DNA from 2 places in the Exiguobacterium sp. s157 genome. Region 1 is predicted to be linked to the other one. Evidence: riboswitches for the same ligand, from Rfam matches in the RefSeq annotation. Region 1 holds a riboswitch; the other holds the start of a gene.
What was found. A riboswitch is a leader RNA that binds a small molecule or an ion and turns the genes downstream of it on or off. The one in region 1 is predicted to bind thiamine pyrophosphate.
Positions count from the first base shown of each region.

Region 2: another riboswitch for thiamine pyrophosphate. It lies ahead of tenA (thiaminase II); the one in region 1 lies ahead of thiT (energy-coupled thiamine transporter ThiT).

Region 1 covers NZ_JACSLQ010000001.1:435,490-446,372, forward strand. Annotated here, with positions in the region: gene rlmN (dual-specificity RNA methyltransferase RlmN) at 1-770, shown strand, start outside; gene KNP67_RS02265 (Stp1/IreP family PP2C-type Ser/Thr phosphatase) at 779-1,513, shown strand; gene pknB (Stk1 family PASTA domain-containing Ser/Thr kinase) at 1,519-3,462, shown strand; gene rsgA (ribosome small subunit-dependent GTPase A) at 3,507-4,391, shown strand; gene rpe (ribulose-phosphate 3-epimerase) at 4,393-5,049, shown strand; TPP riboswitch at 5,069-5,169, shown strand; gene thiT (energy-coupled thiamine transporter ThiT) at 5,246-5,818, shown strand; gene KNP67_RS02290 (thiamine diphosphokinase) at 5,818-6,405, shown strand; gene rpmB (50S ribosomal protein L28) at 6,464-6,652, opposite strand; gene KNP67_RS02300 (Asp23/Gls24 family envelope stress response protein) at 6,906-7,268, shown strand; gene KNP67_RS02305 (DAK2 domain-containing protein) at 7,291-8,982, shown strand; gene sdaAB (L-serine ammonia-lyase, iron-sulfur-dependent subunit beta) at 9,046-9,708, shown strand; gene sdaAA (L-serine ammonia-lyase, iron-sulfur-dependent, subunit alpha) at 9,721-10,608, shown strand; gene recG (ATP-dependent DNA helicase RecG) at 10,595-10,883, shown strand, end outside.
Region 2 covers NZ_JACSLQ010000002.1:66,616-77,498, forward strand. Annotated here, with positions in the region: gene KNP67_RS04170 (DUF2194 domain-containing protein) at 1-1,183, shown strand, start outside; gene pelF (GT4 family glycosyltransferase PelF) at 1,180-2,598, shown strand; gene pelG (exopolysaccharide Pel transporter PelG) at 2,579-4,027, shown strand; TPP riboswitch at 4,089-4,193, shown strand; gene tenA (thiaminase II) at 4,275-4,949, shown strand; gene thiM (hydroxyethylthiazole kinase) at 4,946-5,734, shown strand; gene thiD (bifunctional hydroxymethylpyrimidine kinase/phosphomethylpyrimidine kinase) at 5,734-6,570, shown strand; gene thiE (thiamine phosphate synthase) at 6,542-7,180, shown strand; gene KNP67_RS04205 (SDR family oxidoreductase) at 7,204-7,836, shown strand; gene KNP67_RS15355 (hypothetical protein) at 7,971-8,372, shown strand; gene KNP67_RS15360 (diguanylate cyclase domain-containing protein) at 8,439-9,536, shown strand; gene KNP67_RS04215 (OsmC family protein) at 9,582-10,031, shown strand; gene KNP67_RS04220 (GNAT family N-acetyltransferase) at 10,119-10,556, shown strand; gene KNP67_RS04225 (DUF4385 domain-containing protein) at 10,557-10,883, opposite strand, start outside.

The sequences.
Region 1 (10,883 bases):
TACTCATGCGCCATGAGTACGGAAACTCGGTCTGTGTCACGACGCAAGTCGGCTGCCGCATCGGTTGCACGTTCTGTGCTTCGACGCTCGGTGGTTTGAAACGTAACTTAGAGGCCGGTGAAATCACGGCCCAAGTCCTCGACGTCCAGCGCGCGCTCGACGCGAGCGAAGAGCGGGTCGACTCGGTCGTCGTCATGGGAATCGGCGAACCGTTCGATAACTACGACGAATTGATGCGCTTCTTGCGCACGGTCAACCACGATGACGGCTTGAACATCGGTTCACGTCACATCACCGTGTCGACGAGTGGGATCGTACCGAAGATTTACAAGTTTGCCGATGAAGGCATGCGCATCAACTTCGCGATCTCGCTTCACGCGCCGACGACGGAGATTCGGACACGCCTTATGCCAATCAACCGTGCTTACAACTTGGACAAGTTGATGGAAGCCGTCAACTACTATACAGAGAAGAGCGGTCGCCGCATCACGTTCGAATACGGTCTATTCGGCGGGGTTAACGACACGGAAGAACACGCGCATCAACTCGCTGACTTGTTGAAAGGCGTCAAATGCCACGTCAACTTGATTCCAGTCAACCACGTGCTCGAGCGCGATTACGTCCGCACACCACGTAAACAAATTTTTGCCTTTGAAAAAGTGCTCAAAGATCGAAAAGTGAACGTGACGATTCGTCGCGAACAAGGTTCGGATATCGATGCGGCTTGTGGGCAGCTTCGAGCGAAGGAGCGCGAACAAGAAACGAGGTAATCACGAAGATGGAATTAGCATACCGAACCGACCGAGGCCAAGTGAGAGCACAGAACGAGGATGCCGTCTTGATTTTAGGGGACGAACATGCCGGAATTGCTCTCGTGGCCGACGGGATGGGGGGACATGAAGCCGGGGAGGTCGCGAGTCAGCTCGTCATCGAGCAGTTTCGCCGTGCCTTCTCGACGCTTCCGGCCTCGCCGATGGAGATGGAGAATTGGTTCCGCCAAAACGTGGAACTGGCCAATGATCAAGTGCTCGATTTCTCGAAACAAGCCAACCTCCTCATGATGGGGACGACGATTGCCGGTGTCTGTTGGCACGACGAGACGATCGTCATCGTCCACGTCGGGGATAGTCGTGTATATGCCTTGAGAGATGATAAGCTGCAGCAATTGACGGAAGATCATTCCTACGTGAACGTGTTGAAACAACTCGGCGAATTGACCGAGGAAGAGATGCGCGTCCATCCGAAACGTAACATTATCACCCGTTCAATCGGCTCGAATGAGCATGTCGAACCTGATCTGCAAGTGTTTGCCGAACCCGAGTTTGACACGATTTTAATCTGTACGGACGGCTTGACGACTCATTTGACTGATGAGGAAATCAAGCAAGTCTTGAAACGTCCCGTCTCGGCGGACGTCAAGGCGGATCAATTGATCGATCAAGCCAACCGTTTGGGTGGGAGTGACAACATCACCGTTGCCCTCGTCCAGTTCACAGATAGAAAGAGAGGATGAATCCGATGCGAAGTGGAGAACGAATCAACGATCGTTATCGGATCGAACAGCAAATCGGCAGCGGCGGCATGGCAAATGTCTACCGGGCTCACGATGAGATTTTAAACCGAACCGTCGCCATCAAGGTGTTGCGATCTGAATTCTCGCATAACGAACAATTTATACGCCGGTTCGAACGGGAAGCCCACGCGGCGACTAGTCTGAACCATCCGAATATCGTCGCCATCTACGACGTCGGAGACGAGCGTGACATCTATTACATCGTCATGGAACACGTCGATGGGATGACGCTCAAACAATATTTGCAAGAAGAGTACATATCTGTCGACGAGGCGCTTCGCATCATGGGACAGATTTGTGATGCCATCGACCATGCCCATGCGAATCGAATCATTCATCGGGACATCAAACCGCAAAACATGATGATTGATCAGAGCGGCAACGTCAAAGTGACGGACTTTGGGATTGCGGTGGCCATGTCGAACGCGACGCTGACCCATACGATGTCAGTGCTCGGCTCGGTCCATTACTTTTCTCCAGAACAGGCGCGCGGAAAGTTCGCCGATGAGAAGTCAGATATTTATTCACTCGGTGCCGTCCTGTATGAACTCGTGACCGGACGCGTTCCGTTCATCGGGGAGACGCCAGTCGCCGTCGCACTTCAACATTTGCAAGACGACCCGATTCGACCGATGGATTTGAACCCGAACATCCCGCAAGCGCTTGAGAACTGCATCATGCAGGCGCTGGCGAAATCACCGGGCGCCCGTCACACATCGGTCGCCGCCTTTAAGAAGGATTGCATGACGGCGCTCGACCCGGAACGTGCGAACGAACCGAAACGCCTCAGTACGGAACAGGACGCATTCGATCAGACGCTCGTCATGTCACCGGTCGTCCCGGACGAACCGAACGTCAAAGAGACACCGGAACAACCGGTCGCACCGACCGAACCTGAGACAGCGAACCCGAAGCCGAAACGGAAGAAGAAGTGGTGGCTTTGGCTCCTACTCCTCTTCTTGTTGATTGGCGGCGGAATCGGGGCATATGTCATCGCCGATGAGATGTCCCGTGCCGTCGTGCCAGACGTCGTCGGGATGACGAACGACGAAGCGACGACCGAACTCGAAACAGCCGGTTTTGTCGTCGAAGCGACAGAGCGGGCGAGCGATAACATCGCCGCTGGCGACGTCATTTCGCAGACACCGCAAGCCGGTCGGAAACCGAAACGCGGAACGACCGTGACGATTGTCGTGTCGGCCGGGAAAGAGACGGTCGCGATGCCGGACGTCGAAGGATTGTCTCAGTCGGCGGCCGAGCGGACGCTCAAAGACCTCGACTTTGCGGATATCGAAATTCAATCCGAGGCGTCGGAGACGGTCGATAGCGGCGATGTCATCTCCCAGTCGATTGCTCCGGACAACGAGGTCGTCCCGTCTGAAGAGACGGTGACGCTCGTCGTCTCGACCGGTAGCAATAAAGTCGAACTCGCCAATTTAGCCGGGTATACGTTTGAGGAAGCGACGACGTACGCCGAACAGAATAGCTTGAAAATCGTCAAACGAGACGAGTATTCAACGAGCGTGCCCGCCAACCAAATCATTCGTCAGTTACCGACGGCCGGAACAGCCGTCGACCCGGGGACGGAATTGACCGTCATCGTGTCGCAAGGGGTCGAACCGACCGACGTCTCGATTGAACGGGAAGTCAACGTCGAAATCGATCCGCCTGCTGAAGGCGAAGAACCTGTGGCACTCGAGGTCGTCATTCGGACGGTAGACGCCCGTGGCGAAGTCGAAGTGTTGCGTGATAAGATAACGGAGACGACGACTTACTCGTATACGCTCGTCATTGCACCGGACGAAGTCGGAACCGCGACGATCGAAGTCGACGGGGAAGTCGTCCGGACGGATACGGTGACGTACGCACAAGCAAAAGATTCACAATGAAGAGGTGGCGCGCGCGTCGCCTCTTTTTCTAAGGAGGTCATAGGATGAAAGGTACGATTATTCGATTACAAGGCGGGTTTTATGATGTCATGACGGAAGAGAAACAAGAGATCCGTTGTCGCGCCCGCGGCAATTTCCGCAACCGGAACATCTCGCCGGTCGTCGGCGACGATGTCGATATTCAAGACCAAGGGGACGGCACAGGCTATATCTTGGCCGTCGATGAGCGGTCGAACCATCTCGTCCGCCCGCCGATCGCTAACATCGATCAAGCGTTCTTGCTGTTCTCGGTCAAGGAACCGGCGTTCTCGTTCCATCTGCTCGACCGTTTCCTCGTCTTAATCGAATCGAAGCAAGTCCATCCGATTATTGTCTTAACGAAAATGGACTTGTTGACGGAGTCGGAACTCGAAACGATTCAAGCGGCAGCGGCCTTATATCGGTCAATCGGCTATGAGGTCATCGAGACGTCGACGGAGACCGGGTCGGGGATTGAACAAATTCGTGGGTCGTTTAAAGAGAAGACGAGCGTGTTTGCCGGACAGACCGGAGTTGGCAAGAGTTCGCTCTTGAACGCGGTCGCGCCGGAACTAGAACTCGCGACCGGGAAAATCTCGAAGTCGCTCGGCCGAGGCAAGCACACGACGCGTCACGTCACGCTCATCACGCTCGCTGACGGGCTCGTCGCTGACACGCCTGGTTTCTCAAGCCTCGAGTTCCCAGAAGAACTCGAAGTCGAGGAGATGCGCTGGTGCTTCCCTGAGTTCGTCGAGCGGCATGACGACTGTAAGTTCCGAGGCTGTGCCCATTTGAACGAACCGGGTTGTGCCGTCAAAGCGGCCGTCGAGGCGGGAGAAATCGCTTCCACCCGTTATGAGAATTATGTTACGTTTATGGCAGAGTTAAACGATAGACAACGGAGGTACTGACATGATTAAAATTGCACCCTCGATTTTAGCGGCGGACTTCGCCAACCTAGAGGCAGAAGTGAAGGCGGTCCAAGAGGCCGGCGCGGATTATATCCATTTTGACGTCATGGACGGTCAATTCGTCCCGAACATCTCGATCGGTCTCCCGGTGCTCGCGAGCTTACGGAAGAAGTCGGACATGGTGTTAGACGTCCACTTGATGATCGACCAACCGGAGCGCTTCGTCGAAGACTTCATCAAGGCGGGAGCGGACATCGTCACCGTCCACGTCGAAGCGACGAACCATTTGCATCGCGTGCTTCAACAAATTAAGGCGGCCGGAGCCAAGTGTGGCGTCGTTCTCAACCCGCATACGCCGCTGTCATTGATTGAACACGTGCTCGGTGACGTCGACATGGTACTTCTCATGACGGTGAACCCTGGCTTTGGGGGTCAGAAGTTCATCGAATCGGTCGTGCCGAAAATCGCGGCGTTGAACGAGATGCGCCAAGCGCGCCGTCTCGACTTTGAAATCGAGATTGACGGAGGCGTCAACGCGGAGACTGCGAAATTATGTATCGATGCCGGTGCTGACGTGCTCGTGGCCGGCTCGGCCATCTATAACGAGCCGAGCTATAAAGACGCAATCGATAGCATTCGCAACGCATCTCGTGTATAATCGTCCATAGAACAACAAATATTGTCGCAAGGGGTGTCACATTCTGTGGCTGAGAGGCATACGCTAACCCTTTGAACCTGTTCCGTTCACACGGACGTAGGGATGTGGCGAAAATGCACGTTGCTACTCGATAGCAGCATGGCGTTTACGTCATGCTGCTTTTTGTCGTTCGCTCATATTTTAAGGAGGGAAATAGATGAAACAACGTTTAAAATTACAGGCGCTCATTGAAATCTCATTGTTCGCCGCACTCGGTTTGATTTTTGATTTGCTCATCCCGTTCCGGATGCCGCAAGGCGGGTCAATCAGCTTGGCGATGTTGCCGATTTTCGTCATGGCGTATCGTCACGGTTTGAAAGGCGGACTTGCGACCGGTGCACTTGTCGGAACGCTGCAACTGCTGTTCGGGGCCTATATCTTCACGCCGGTCCAGTTCCTGCTCGACTACACGTTCGCTTACGGTGTCGTCGGGATGGCGGGGCTGTTCGCTGGTCAAGTGAAACGAGCCGCCAAGGATGAGGCGAAAAAGACGCTCGTCGTTTATTTGGTGCTCGGCGCGCTCCTCGGTTCACTGCTTCGTTACGGGGCCCACGTCTTGTCGGGGATCGTCTTCTTCGCCGAATACGCGGAAGGTCCGGTCGTCGCCTACTCGTTCGCCTATAACATGACGTACATGCTCCCGTCCTTCCTCGTGTCGGCCGTCGTCCTCGTCCTCTTGTTCGTCTCGGCACCGCGCTTCGCGACGCTCGCGACCCGGGACGTCCGCTAATGCGGGTGTTGATTGTGGCGGCCAGCCCGGAACCAATCTCGGGACTCCCGCGTGACGTCGATTACATCATCGGCGTCGATGGGGGGTACGAGACACTGTTGAACCACGGGCTGAACCCAGATCTCGTCGTCGGCGATTTCGACTCCTTCACGGGCGAAGTGCCGATCGACGCCGTCCGTTATCCATCTGAGAAAGATGTGACCGACCTCGAGATCGCTCTCGAGGCGGCACGGGGGCATGGCGCGACGGAAATGCTCGTCTACGGTGCGCTCGGCGGCCGGCTCGATATGACGCTCAGCAATATCGGTCTGCTCGAGGCGTATCCTGAGATGCGTCTCGTCACGGCAGGGCAGACGGTACGACTCGTCGGGTCGGGACGCTATGAACTCCCGCGTCAAGACGGTCACTATTTGTCGCTCATCCCATGGAAGCAGGCGAACGTGACCATCCGCGGCGTCAAATATCCGCTCGACCGTCACGATGTCGTCAGCCATGAGGCGCTCACCATCTCGAACGAATGGGACGATGAAGCGGCGGACTTGATCGTGCACGACGGTATGGTGCTCGTGCTGTCTATCAAAAAATGAACACAAAAAAATCCCATCGGCGAATGCCGCTGGGATTTATTTCGTTCGTGTATAAAAATTATACGCGTTCAACGAGACCTGATTTAAGAGCGCGAGCTGAAACCCAAACTCGTTTAGGTTTACCGTCAACGAGAATACGAACTTTTTGTACGTTTACACCCCAAGTGCGTTTTGTCTTGTTGAGTGCGTGCGAACGGTTGTTACCTGATTTAGGTGATTTACCTGTTACGTAGCATTTACGTGCCATGCGTTTCCCCTCCTTTTTTATGTGGGTTCGTCCTAATAGACACTCGTTTATATTAGCACGGGTTTTTTCACGATGCAACTAGAAAATCATAGGATGACAAGAAAAAAACTTGACATTACTGGAAAGGATTTTAATAATGAATGAGGGTTACGGCTACAATTGACCGAGTTTATGGAGCAGGTTCTTTTAATAACTAGGTACTTATTGTAGAATGTAGTGAAGGAATCATTCCGAATAAAGGAGGCTACTCCATATGGCAATTGAAATGAAGACAACATATGGCAATATTGACATCACGAACGACGTGGTCGCGACACTCGCAGGCGGTGCGGCGATGGAATGTTTCGGCGTTGTGGGAATGGCGTCTCAAGCTCAATTGAAAGACGGGATCGCAGAACTATTGAAACGTGAAAACTACGCCCGAGGCGTGGTCGTACGTCAAGATGGAGAAGACGTACATATCGACATGCACATCATTGTAAGCTACGGGACGAAAGTGTCGGAAGTCGCATACAACGTGCAAAGCCGTGTAAAATACACGCTCGGTGAAACTTTAGGATTAAACGTTTCGTCGGTAAACATATTCGTACAAGGCGTTCGTCTGACGAATGACTGACGAGAACGAAGGAGGATTTGGTGTGGGTTTAAAACGTTTAGATGGATTGGTGTTCGCGAACATGGTCGCGAACGGTGCAGCCAACTTGAGCCAGAATGCGGATTATGTAGATTCGCTTAACGTCTTCCCGGTGCCGGACGGCGACACGGGGACGAACATGAATTTGACGATGACATCGGGTGCGAAAGAAGTGGCCGCACTCAACTCGGCGAATATCGCTGACGTCTCATCGAAGTTTGCACGCGGTCTCTTGATGGGGGCACGTGGGAACTCGGGCGTTATTTTGAGCCAGTTGTTCCGTGGTTTCGGTAAAGCAATCGAAGGCAAGACAGAAGTGTCGACAGTCGATTTCGCCGAAGCGTTGAAACGTGGCGTCGATACGGCATACAAGGCGGTTATGAAACCGGTTGAAGGAACGATTTTGACGGTTGCTCGTGAAGCGGCCGACGAAGCGCTCCGTGCTTCAGAGTCGACGAGCGACTTCAACGAGTTCATGGAACTCGTGATTGTCGAAGCGAAAGCTTCACTCGAACGGACACCGGACTTATTGCCGGTCTTAAAAGAAGTCGGCGTCGTCGATTCAGGCGGCCAAGGCTTGCTCGTCATTTATGAAGGGTTCCTCGCTAGCCTCGAAGGCAAAGAACTTGAGAAACCACATGCACCGGTCATGGATGCGCTCATTGAAGCTGAACATCATGCCCACGCTGCACAAGGATTCATGTCGACGGAAGACATCGAGTTCGGCTATTGCACGGAAATCATGGTCCGGTTCCAAGACGAGAAATTGAAGGACGCGCCGTTCAACGAGGACGCGTTCCGCAATGAATTGTCTGAACTCGGTGACTCGCTCCTCGTCGTCGCAGACGAAGAGTTGCTCAAAGTTCACGTTCACGTCGAGACGCCAGGTGACGTCATCACGAAAGGACAGCGTTACGGGGAACTCGTCGCTGTCAAAATCGAGAACATGCGTCAACAGCACTCGACCATCTTAGAAGAAGAGCATGGCGCCAACCAGCACGGCGTTCAAACGGCTGCTCCGACGGCTCCGAAGGCGAAAGCGCCGTTCGCGATCGTTACGGTCGCGATGGGCGAAGGTGTCAGCGAATTGTTCCGTTCACTCGGGGCGGCCCACGTCATCGAGGGCGGTCAGACGATGAACCCATCGACGGAAGATATCGTCAAGGCGATTGAAGCGGCCAACGCGGATCACGTCTTCATCTTCCCGAACAACTCGAACATCATCATGGCTGCTGAACAAGCGGCCTCGGTCGCACCTTGCGGCGTCTCGGTCATTCCGACGAAGACGGTGCCACAAGGACTCGCGGCAGCGATCGCCTTCAATCCGGAAGCGGATGTGGAAACGAACGAGAGCGTCATGAAGGCTGCGGCAAGCGCCGTCAAGTCTGGTCAAGTGACGTATGCGGTTCGTGATACGAGCATCGACGGTGTCGAGATTCGTAAAGACGACCACATGGCGATTGCCGAGAAGAAAATCGTCGCCTCATCGGCTTCGAGCCTCGAAGCGGCGAAAGCGCTTGTCGACGCGCTCGTGGATGCCGATGACGAAATCATCACGATTTTGACGGGCGAAGGTTCGTCAGCGGAAGACGTCGCAGCACTCTCGGCGTATATCGAGTCGAAGAACGACGAGATTGAAATCGAGGTTCATGACGGGAAACAACCGCTCTACTCCTACATTTTTAGTGTGGAATAAGCTGTAACTCAGCCCTACCTTCTGTATAATGAAGGTAGGGTTTTTTTGAAAGGGGGAAATGCGATGAAATATCGCAGTGTGTTTGATATCATCGGTCCGGTCATGGTCGGTCCTTCGAGTTCGCATACGGCCGGAGCCGCACGCATCGGCCTCATGGCTGGGAAGTTGTTCGGGCGTACGCCACGGCTCGCGCACATCACGTTTTATGGGTCGTTCGCCGATACGTATCGGGGGCACGGTACCGATGTCGCCATCGTCGGCGGCATCATGGGCTTCGATACGTTCGATTTGCGCATCCCGCAAGCACTCGATATCGCCAAAGAGCGCGGCATCGAGGTCGTCTTTGAGACGAGCGATGCGTTGACAGACCATCCGAACACGGCCCGGGTCCACCTCGAGGACGAGGATGGAACGTTCGAAATCGTCGGGATTTCAATCGGCGGCGGGACGATCGAGATTACCGAGTTGAACGGATTCCCGCTCAAACTGTCAGGCGGTGGTCCGGCACTCGTCGTGTTGCACCATGATCGCTTCGGGGCGATCGCGGCCGTGACCGGCATCTTGGCCCGGCATGAGTTGAATATTGGGCATATGGAAGTGAGTCGTCACGAGAAAGGCAAGCAAGCGCTTATGGCGATTGAGATTGATGAACATCTGTCAAAAGACGTGTTAGCGGAAATTGAACGGTTACCTCAAATCGAGCGGGTAGCCATCTTTGGGGAATAAGGAGAAACCAATATGTTTAAATCAGTAGAAGAATTAGTCAGAACGGCAACAGAGCGAGGCATTCCGATTTCAGAAGTGATGATCGAGCAAGAAGTGCACGTCAGACGCTCGACGCGGGAAGAAGTCGTCGGCATGATGGAGCGCAATCTAGAAGTGATGGAAGAAGCGGTCGCCCGGGCACTCGAAGGCGTGACGTCCGTGACGGGTCTCACGGGGAACGATGCCGTGCTCATGACCGACTATATCCGTTCCGGCAAATCGCTCGCCGGAGACTTGATTTTAGATGCGGTCGCAAAAGCGATCGGCACGAATGAAGTTAACGCGGCGATGGGACGCATCTGCGCGACCCCGACCGCCGGAAGCGCCGGCGTCGTACCGGGTACGTTGTTTGCGGTCAAAGAACGTCTGGAGATGGACCGTGACGCGATGGTCCGCTACTTGTTCACGTCAGGAGCGTTCGGCTTTGTCGTCGCAAACAACGCCTCGATTTCAGGAGCGGCTGGTGGTTGTCAGGCGGAAGTCGGCTCAGCGACCGGGATGGCCGCCGCGGCCATCGTCGAAGCGGCCGGCGGGACGCCGGAACAATCGGCGACGGCGTTTGCAATCGCACTGAAAAACATGCTCGGTCTCGTCTGTGACCCGGTTGCGGGGCTCGTCGAGGTGCCGTGCGTCAAACGGAACGCCATGGGCGGGGCGAACGCCATCGTTGCGGCCGATATGGCACTCGCCGGGATCACGTCACGGATCCCTTGCGACGAGGTCATTTCCGCGATGCATGAGATTGGCCAGATGATGCCGACCGCGTTGAAAGAGACAGCGCGTGGTGGTCTCGCCAATACGCCGACGGCACGCCGTCTCGAACGAAACATCTTTGGAGAGAAAGAAAATGTCCAGAAGTGAGGCGTTGACGACGCTGAAAGGGGTCGGGCCAGAAATGGCCAAAAAATTAGAGACGATGGGTCTCGAACGAATCGAGGACGTGCTGGAGCACGTCCCGTTTCGTTATGAAAATTATAATAGCGGCACGGTGACGACGGCCATTCACGGCGACCTCGTCAAATGGAGCGGCACCGTCCAGGCGGCACCGCTCGTACGCTATTACAGTAAAGGCAAGAACCGTCTCCAATTCCGCTTGTTGCTCGAGGAGCGCTACGTCGTCCACGTGACGATGTTCA
Region 2 (10,883 bases), on a different contig from region 1:
TTGGAACACGACAATCACGAACCAAAAGATGATCCGCGGTCTGTTCGTGCAGACGCTCGGCACGATGCCGCCGGCGTTCGTCACAGCACAAGCAGCGATCAAACTCATGTACATCGATGATTTCCCGGCACCGGTCATGGACGGGAAAATGAAGGACGTGTCCGCGACCCCGCTCGATAAATCGGTCAAAGATTTCTTCGCCGAGGATTGGTGGGAAGATATGGTCGATTTGGCGAAAGACGACGACTTGATTTACACGGGTGCCATGATTGGGACATATGAAGAGGAGATGGAGCTCGTCGACGAACAGTTAATCAAACGGGGTGAGTTCCCAATGCTCTACTTCGGTCGCAAATTGATCGCCCACGGTGGGGAAATCGGACTCCATGGCTATAACCACCAGTCGCTCGTCACGGCCGATGAACCGATTGACCCGACGTACGGGTACATTCCGTGGCAAGATAAAGACGAGATGAAACGGTCATTGCTTCAAGCCGAGTCCGTGTTTGCGAACTATTTCCCGGCTGAAACGCTCAAGTCATACGTTCCGCCGTCGAACGCGCTCAACCGGACTGGGGTCGATGCGATCGCCGAGGCGTTGCCAGAACTGCGAACGATTGCTTCGCTCTACACGGGGGAGCCGGAGAGCGGGGACTTCGTCCAAGAGTTCGAATTTGATGCGACGCATCCGAACTTGTACCATTTCCCGCGTGTGACAAGCGATTACGGGGAAGAGCGCGGATCGATTTTCCAAATGGTCGATGCAATCGCCAACTTCGGTGTGTTTTCCCACTTCATTCACCCGGATGATGTCATCGACCCCGACCGGGCCTTCGGTCGGGATTGGGATACGATGTTCGCGAGTCTTCGCAAAATCGTCCACGACGTGAAGGATCAATATCCGCACCTCGAGGCATATACGCAACACTATGCGACCGAAAAGATGATCACATACCAACAAGCTGATTTGAACGTCACGTTCGATGAGTCGACGGTCTATTTGGCCGGGGAAGGGCTCGTCAACCCGTCTCATTTTACGATTCGCCTGAAACCGGGCCAGTCACTCGAGACAGGAAAGTTTGATTTCGGGACGGTCGAGCAGTGGGAGGCCGACCGACCGCTCTATCTCGTCAAACTGACATCGGCGAACGCTGAGATCGACATCAAGGGGGAAGCGCAATGAAAATCGGACTTGTCTTAGAGGGCAGTTATCCGTACGTGAGCGGAGGCGTATCGAGCTGGACGCAGACGTTAATCGAGGCGATGCCCGAGGTGTCGTTTGAAATCATCTCGATTCAACCGACCGAGAAACGGCCAGAAGACATGAAATACGCGCTCCCTCCGAACGTCTCGGGCATCACCCATCTGTATTTGAACGACGTAGGTGAACGCGCGAGGGGACGATTGAAGTGGGGTGCCGACGACGAACAGAACGTGTCGGATTGGCTCATGTTAAGAAGCCCGAACCGGCAAGCGTTGCGACTACTCGGGAAAGAAGTGCCTTCGAGCGAGGCGTTTTTCGCGAGCGAGTTCTTTTGGCGCAACGTGAAGGCCGCCTACGCCGAAGAGATGAACGGCGGCTCGTTCATCGACTATTTCTGGATGTGGCAAAGCATGTACACCCCGATTTTGCGGGTGCTCCATCAGCCGCTCCCGAAAGTCGACCTCGTCCATTCCGTATCGACGGGTTATGCCGGGGTAGTCGCTTCCTACATGAAAGAGACGCAAGGGATCCCGTTCATCTTGACCGAGCATGGCATTTATTCCCGTGAACGCGAGGAAGAAATTTTACAGTCGTATTGGATTCCGGCGCCGTATAAGCCGAGATGGGTCCGGTTCTTCCACCACTTGTCCCGCGAGGCGTATAACGCGGCCGATGAAATTATCACCTTGTTCGAGCGGAATCGCGAATATCAGGAATGGATCGGCGCCCCGAGCGAGAAGACGAAAATTATCGCCAACGGGATTGCCGACCGACAAATCCAGGCGACGGTCAATCGTCCGGAGCACGACCTCTTTCAAATCGGTGCCATCGTCCGCCTCGTTCCCATCAAAGACTTGAAGACGATGATTTACGCCGCCAAGATTTTGCAGGAGCGGCATCGTCTGTTCAAACTGACAATCATGGGTCCACTCGACGAGGATGAAGAATATGCGGAAGAGTGCCGTCTGCTCATCGAACAGAGCGGATTGAGTGATTATGTCGAACTGGCCGGGAAAGTGGACGTTCAAACGTATTTGCCGACCTTTGATTTACTGCTCCTGACGAGCATCTCGGAAGGGCAGCCGCTCGCGATTCTCGAAGGCATGGCCGCCGGGATTCCGTGGGTCGCCACCGATGTCGGCGCCTGTTCCGAGCTTTTATACGGACGAGCGGATGACCCGTTTGGTCCGGCCGGTTTCATCGTGCCACCGGTTCATCCGGAAGCGGTCGCCGACAAAGTCGAATGGATGATGGATTACCCGCAGGAACGAATGCGGTTCGGCAAGAACGGACGGGAGCGGGTCCGCCAATATTATCGTCTCCAACAAGTCGTGGACCGCTATAAGGCTATCTATGAAGCGAGGAGGGAACAGTATGGCGGGCATCGGGTTTAAGTTACAGAAGTTGTTCCAAGAAGACTACTATTCGTCCCGGCTGAAGGCGTACACGTTCTCCGGCCTCGTCACATCCGGACCGTGGTTGATTGTCATCTTGGTCGTCGGTACGATTCAATGGTTGGCGTTCCAAATGCCGACGTTGTCGCTCGCCGAACGGACGCTCTTCATGATCTCGGTCTCGTACGCGTTCATCTTCTCGCAAATCTTGTTCAGTTTTCAACAGCTCGTCGTCACCCGATACGTGGCGGACTTGTTTTATGAGAAGAAGGCACATGAGATTTTCCCGGTGTTCACCGGGATGCTCAAAGTGACGATTCTCGCGGCAGGCTTGCTGTATAGTATCTTTTGGCTATTGTCGCCGCTCGATTTTCTGTACAAACTGACGTTGTTCGTTTTATTCATGACGATTAACGTCATCTGGGTCATGTTCTTGTTTTTAAGTGCCGCCAAGTATTATCAAGCCGTGGCCTATAGCTTCCTGCTCGGCGGACTCATCTCGGTCGGGAGCGTCTATGCGATTAGCCGTCTCATGGTCGACCCGTCGAGTCTTGAGCTGTTGCTCGGTTTCACGGTCGGGATGATTGTGACGTTGTTCGGGTTGTTCTTCGCGATGCTCCGGACGTTCCCGCTCCGTTACGCGGTGAAAGAGTTCTCGTACTTCAAGTACTTCGACCGCTATCCAGACTTGTTCGCCATCGGCGTGTTGTACGTGCTCGGGATTTGGGTCACGAATTTCATCATCTGGTTCGGTGAAGGACGTGTGATCATCGCGGACTCGTTCTTGTTCAACCCGTATTATGACACGGCCATCTTTTGGTCGTACTTGACGATTATCCCGACGCAGCTGTTGTTCGTCGTCGCTGTCGAGACCCGGTTTTATGAGCGCTACCGTACGTTTTATGGATTGATCAACTACGGCGGGGCACTCCATCAAATCGAGAAGGCGAAACAGACGATGACGTCCGTATTGAAAAATGAGTTGATTCGACTTGCGCGGAGCCAAGGCGTGGTGACGCTGTTCGCCATCCTGATGGCGGGCGTGTTCGTCAGTTGGATTGGTGTCCCGGATGAGATCGGTCAAATCTTTCGGATGACGACGCTCGCGGCGTTCGCGAATGCGATGATTCTCATCTTGACGTTGTTGTTGCTCTATTTCGAGGACCGGCGCGGGGCGTTGTTCGTCAACATCTCGTTCTTCACGTTGAACGCGTTGTTCACGTTACTGCTCTTGCCGCGCGGCATCGATTGGTACGGTGTCGGCTTTGCCGTCAGCACAACGATCACGTTCTTCTTGGCCGGCCTGCGTTTGATTTATTATATGGGCAAAGTCGATTATTACGTGTTCGCCGCGTCGAACCGTCGCAAGCTCGGCACCGAGCGGTTCTCGCAAATGGGGACGTTGTTGAACCGGCGCTTTTCGCGATAAAGGGTTTTCAGTACAGGGAAAGACTGATATGATGTGGTCGTAGACGACCGAATTTCATAATGTTTACCACTAGGGGAGTCGCGTGACGCGGCTGAGATGGACGAGGTCCAGACCCTTTGAACCTGATCTAGTTCACGCTAGCGTAGGGAAGTGGGCGAACCGATTGTTTTCGTACACTTTGTGTAAATCCGACGCCGCTTCCGTTATGGGAGGCGGCGTCTTTTTTGATCACAAAGGAGGAGAAAACATGACATTCACCGCACATCTACGACAAGAGGCCGAGACCTTGTTTCAAGCCAGCTTTGACCATCCGTTCGTCCGCGAGCTCGGAACGGGTGAACTCGACGAGGCGAAGTTTCGGCATTACGTCATGCAAGACTCGTATTATTTGAATCAGTTCTCGAAAGTACAGGCGAAAGGCGCGACCCTCGCCCCGAACATGGAAGTGGCGAGCCGCTTTTTGACGCACGCGCTCCATACCATCGAAGCAGAGCATGCGCTGCATCGTGAGTTTTTCACGTTGCTCGACGTGACGGACGCAGAGTGGGCGACGTTCGAGCCGGCTCCGACGGCTTACGCCTATGCGCTCCATATGCAACATGCCGGTCCAACGCTCGGTGATGTGCTCGCAGCAATTTTGCCGTGCTATTGGGTTTATTACGAGATTGGCGAACGCATGAAAGACGCGACACCCGATCATCCGATTTATGCGACGTGGATTGCGACGTACGGGTCGGAATGGTTCCGCGACCTCGTCGAGGAACAGATTGAACGACTCGACGTGCTCGCCGGACAAGCGACAGCGGAAGAACGCTTTCGGTATCAACAGTTGTTCTTGAAGAGTTGTTATTATGAACATGCGTTTTGGGAGATGGCGTGGACGCTCGAGTCGTGGGATTTACCGGCGGGGGTGACACGATGAAGCGCGACTTATGGGACAAAGTCAGAGCCGAACGGCCACTCATCCACAACATCACGAATATCGTCGTCGCCAACTTTTCAGCGAACGGGTTGCTCGCCATCGGGGCGGCCCCGGTCATGGCGTCCGCGGTCGAAGAAGTGGCCGAGATGGCGTCTTTAAGCGATGCGCTCGTGCTCAATATCGGTACACTCGATGCAATGACGGAACGTACGATGATTCGAGCCGGACAGGCGGCGAATCAAGCAGGTCGTCCAGTCGTCTTCGATCCGGTTGGTGTCGGGGCGACCTCATTTCGGCGCGACGTCGCCGAGGCGATTCTGCAATCTGTCCGTGCGACGGTCATCCGAGGCAATGCCGGAGAAATCGCGACATTGATTGGTCTCGACGCGGCGACGCGCGGCGTGGACGCTGGGGAAACGCGGGTTGATTTGAATCACATCGCGCGCGCGGCGGCACGACGCTACACCTGTGTCGTTGCCGTGACCGGAGAGACGGATGTCGTCAGCGATGGGGACGCGACGATTGAAATCAAAGGCGGCACTGGCGCGATGGCCCGGACGACAGGGACCGGTTGTTTACTCAGTGCGGTCGTCGGTGCGTTCCTTGCGGTCGAACGGGATGCGGTTACGGCCACGGCGACAGCGCTCGCCGGATATGCCCGGTGCGGCGAACTGGCTACCGCTTTGGCGGACGGACCGGGCGACTTCCCCGTTCATTTCTTGAATGAACTCGGCAAGATGACGGCCGTCGAGTTGCCGAGCGACCGTATTGAGGTGGTGTTATGATGCGGCCGCAAGTATTGACGATTGCGGGTTCGGACTCTGGCGGGGGAGCGGGAATCCAAGCTGATTTGAAGACGTTTCAAGAGCTCGGCGTGTTCGGGACGAGCGTTCTGACGGCCGTCACCGCTCAAAACACTCGTGGGGTGCATGGGGTCGAAGCAGTGTCGCCGGAACTCGTCACGCAACAACTCGATGCAATCGGTTCGGACTTTTCGATCGCAGCATGTAAGACCGGGATGTTATTTGATGCGTCGCGCATCGAGGCGGTCGCTACCGGGGTGAAACGTCATGTCTTCAACCGACTCGTCGTCGACCCGGTCATGATTGCGAAAGGAGGGGCTCCGCTTTTACAGGACACGGCGGTCGATGCGCTCAAGACCTTCTTGTTGCCACTCGCGACAGTCGTCACGCCGAACGTGCCGGAAGCGGAAGTGCTGACCGGTTTGACGATTCGATCGTTTAATGATCGTCTCGAGGCGGCTCGGCGGATGTTAGCGTACGGTGTGCGCGCGGTTATTTTAAAAGGCGGCCATCTCGAAGGTGAAACTGCCGAAGACTTGATCATGACGGAGTCAGAAGTGTTCCTCCTCTCGGCCCCGCGCATCCAGACGAGCGATACACACGGAACAGGTTGTACATTTTCGGCGGCGCTTACAGCGGAACTTGCCAAAGGTCGTTCCATCATGGAGGCGGCGGTGACGGCGAAGCGGTTCATTCAAAGCGCCATCACCCATGGCCTCGAGATCGGCGCCGGACACGGACCGACGAACCATTGGGCATATGTGGCGTATGGAGAGGAGGGCGTGACGATTGAATCCATCAAGGCGGGCACTCGCTGAACAGTTACGGCTTTACTTCGTATGCGGGACACCGAACACGAAAGACATGCTCCAGACGGTAGAAACGGCACTCCAATGTGGCGTGACATGTTTTCAATTTCGTGAAAAAGGTAAAGAGGCACTGTATGGGGATAAAAAAGAAGCGATGGCAAGGACCCTGCAAGCACTTTGTCGTTCGTATGACGTCCCGTTCATCATCAACGACGATGTTGAATTGGCGGCGCGCATTGATGCGGACGGCGTGCATATCGGACAAGACGATGCCGAGGCCGCAATCGTTCGGGAGCGGATTGGTCCAGATAAGTGGCTCGGTGTCTCGGTCCACACGCTCGAAGAAGCGGCAGCAGCCATCGAGCATGCGGATTATGTAGGCATTGGCCCAATTTACCCGACGACTTCGAAAGAAGATGCCGGGGCAGTGAACGGGACGACACTCATCCGGCAAGTCCGAGACATGTATCGAGAGCTGCCAATCGTGGGGATTGGCGGCATTTTACCGGAACATGTCCCGATGATTCGGAACGACGGGGCGGACGGCGTCGCCGTCATCTCAGCCATCGCTTCTGCACCGGATGTGGCCATAGCCACACGGCGTTTCGCTTGTCTCTGAATTCAAATCGAGGAGGAAGACAGATGAACGTATTTGTAATAGGCGCGAATGGACAGATTGGAAAACAGCTCGTGGAACGATTGCACGAGGAAGGGAAACACCAAGTCACGGCGATGGTTCGAAAACAAGAGCAACTCGATGACTTCACGTCAAAAGGCTATCAGGCCGTCCTAGGCGACCTCGAAGGTGACGTCTCGTCACTTGAACAAGCAATGTCTGGCATGGACGTGGTCGTCTTCGCAGCCGGTTCAGGTGGTAGCACCGGAGCCGACAAGACGCTGTTAATCGACCTTGACGGCGCGGCGAAAAGCATCGAGGCTGCCAAGAACGGGAATGTAAACCAGTTCGTCATGGTCAGCGCCTTGAAGGCGGAAGATCGTTCGGCATGGCCGGAAGAGATGAAACCATACTATGTCGCGAAGCATCATGCCGATCGTTTGCTCGAGGAGAGCGGACTGACGTATACGATCGTTCGTCCGGGCGCTCTCACGGACGACGCTGGCACGGGCAAAGTGAAGACGGGCGACGTCTCAACGGGTGAGATTCCACGTGCAGACGTGGCGGCCTTCTTGGCCCACCTCATCGGTCATGACGCGGCCTACAATCAAGCGATTGACCTCGTCAAAGGCGACACGGCAATCGAAGACACGTTATGAAAAGAGATGACGACTGCGAGCGGACTTGGTTCCGCTCGCTTTTTGTATGGATGTGTCCGCGCACTCGAGAAAGGATTCGCTTCGACCGATAGAGAAAGTAAGAGATGGATTTGTTTGAAGAAAGGGGTCTATCCGTGACCACACTATTTCTCTATATGGCCGTTTACTTGCTTCCGGCTTTCTTATTGAGCCACCTTGCCCTTGATGTTTTGCTCCGGAACCCTCGCCAAGTCGAGCATCGACTGCTCAGCCTGTTCGTATTTGGCTACGCGATGTTGTTCTTGGGCGAGTTTGGACGACATCTGTCCCCAATTGAAGCCAGTCCCGCCTTCGTCACCTATTGGTTCGGCAACGCTGGCATTTTGATTTTTGTGTGTTCCGTCCACTTCATTGTCAAAGTGACGGGCGTCGGGGCGAAGTTACCGAGATGGATTTATCCGTATGCCATTTATTTGCCGCTCGTCCCGGTCGCCTTGACGTTCATCCGTCAAGAGAACATCTTGAACAGTCAGCGTTTCGACCAAGTCGGTGTCTGAATTTATCCTGAGTTCAACGCGTCTTATTTGACGACGATGACCGTCGGTAACGTGTTTCATTTTCTTGTGATTCTATTATTGATGTATGCCCTTAAGCGGTCCGAGCGCTTCGAGCATCAGCGTGTCCTGCGCATGCTCATTTGGACGGCCGTCGCCGTTCTTGTCTGGGACATCGTCTTCGGATACGTCCAGCTCCGCGGAATCATGCCGCCTTACGCGTATATGTACGGTGGGCTTGTCTGGGCGGTCGCTCTCGTCGTCGCGATGAATCGACTTGATTTCCTAGCGTCTTACGTCAAACGGTATGGCACGCTCTATAACTTGAACCCGTCGGCGATTCTGCTCGTCGATGATCAGGGAGAGATTGAGAGTGCGAATCCGGCCGCGCGCACATTGTTTCATACGGTCCGTGTCGTCAATGAACGTTTTGTCGATTTGTTGCCCGAGAAAAAGCGGGACGAATGGAGTGCGCATTACGACCAACATTTCCATGCGCAAAAAAAGTTTCTCGAGTTCGAGACGAAGATTCAGACAAAATCGGGACAAGAACGGTACGTCGTCATCGATGGTGATTTCGTCTATATCGATCAAAAAATACACGGCATGATTTTGATTCGAGACGTCCATTCGTTCAAAGAAGCCGAACAGTCGATTCGCTTCTTCGCCTATCATGACCCGCTCACGAAACTCGCGAACCGTCGGGCGTTTTATGAGCAGGCCGACCAGGCATTACTGCAAGCGGACACGGTCGCGCTTGTCCTCATTGACCTCGACGGCTTTAAAGGAATCAACGACACGTACGGCCACCAAGTCGGCGATGATTTTCTCATTCATCTCGGTGAGTTGCTTGAGATGGCGACGCCGGAAGCGGGACTGGCCTCGCGCGTCGGCGGGGATGAGTTCTATATGTATGTGCCGAACGTCGATGCAGATGACATCGTTGCGTTCGTCGAGCGCTTGCAGTTGCTGCTGACGGAGCGGCCGTTCCGGCTCGGACGGGAGACGATTCCGATTCGAGCGAGCATCGGGGTCAGTGTCGCACCGGATCAAGGGGCGGACTTGGACACGCTCATTCATAAAGCTGATCAGGCGATGTATCAAATCAAGCAACACGGTAAAAACGACTATGCGATTTATGACGAAGTGTTACATGGACCGAAATAACGGGAACGAGAATGAAGATGGCAATTTGATAGAGGAGGAGACAATATGACTGAAAAACCGTTAGTGACGATGCGAGCCGAAGGGGAAGCGACGAGTGTGAAGACGACGGTGCATGTGCGTGACCTCGAACCGTTCGTCGTCGATGAACCGGAACGTCTCGGCGGGACGGACGCCGGTCCGAATCCGCTCGAATATTTGCTCGGGGCGTTGTCGTCGTGTACGACAATCATGATTGCCTACGTGGCGCAAGACCAAGATTTCAACTATGACGGGGTGACGTTCGTGACCGAAGGAACGCTCGACCCGCGCGGCTTCCAAGGCGTTGAAGGAGTACGGACGTATTTTGAGAAAGTACACGTCAACATCGTCCTCGATACGACCGAATCGGATGAACGGATTGCGGCGCTCCAAAAAGGCGTTGAGGCTCGTTGTCCAATCCACAATTTAATGCATGCGGCCGACGTCGACATCACGGCGACGTGGACACGGAAGTGAGGATGGGGCGACCCATCCTTTTTTGATGTAGACAGGAATGTTTGCCGACGAGCACGAACAAAAAGAGACGTGAGAAAGGAGGTTGTCATGGACATTCGCCCGATGACACAGCAAGACGCCCGCGCGATTCAAGCGTGGACGTACGAGGCACCGTATGATTTCTATAACCAAGAAGCTTCAGCGGAAGGGCTGGATGAACTGATGGCGTATCAGGCCGTCCATGACGAGGCGTTGATCGGTTTCTATTGTCTCGGCACGTACGCACAAGTGCCGAACGATACATACGTCTACGATGACACATGCGTCGACCTCGGGCTCGGCATGCATCCGGACCGAACGGGGCAGGGAAACGGCCGTGCGTTCGTCCAGTTGGTGATGCAAGAAGCGGCGCGCGAAGGCAAACCGCTCCGGTTGACGGTGGCCGCGTTCAACGAGCGGGCGATCCATCTCTATGAGCGGCTGGGATTTCAACAGGTCACTTCGTTTGAAAAAGGGTCGACCCGTTTTCTCGTCATGACCCGGTAATCATCCGTACTGTTTCTGGTGGGCTTTCTTTCGCTTCAAATAGTCTTCATCTGCTCGAAGTTGGTCCCATCGTTCCTTGAAGATGCGGGCCGATTCCGCCTTTTCTTCATCGATTTGTCGGTCGTGGATGTCGCCGTCGTCCTTATATTTTCGTCCGCCTTTATAGTTGGCGTAACGTCTCGCCCGGGTATAGCCCATCTGGATGAATTTGCGGGCCATATCCATTCCGACGAAATCATCGTTGGCCCGGTATTTTTCGAACAGCTCCATAATCTCATCAGCGGACTGTTTGGCGATATCTGGCGTCTTGAAACGCCAATGGGGGAG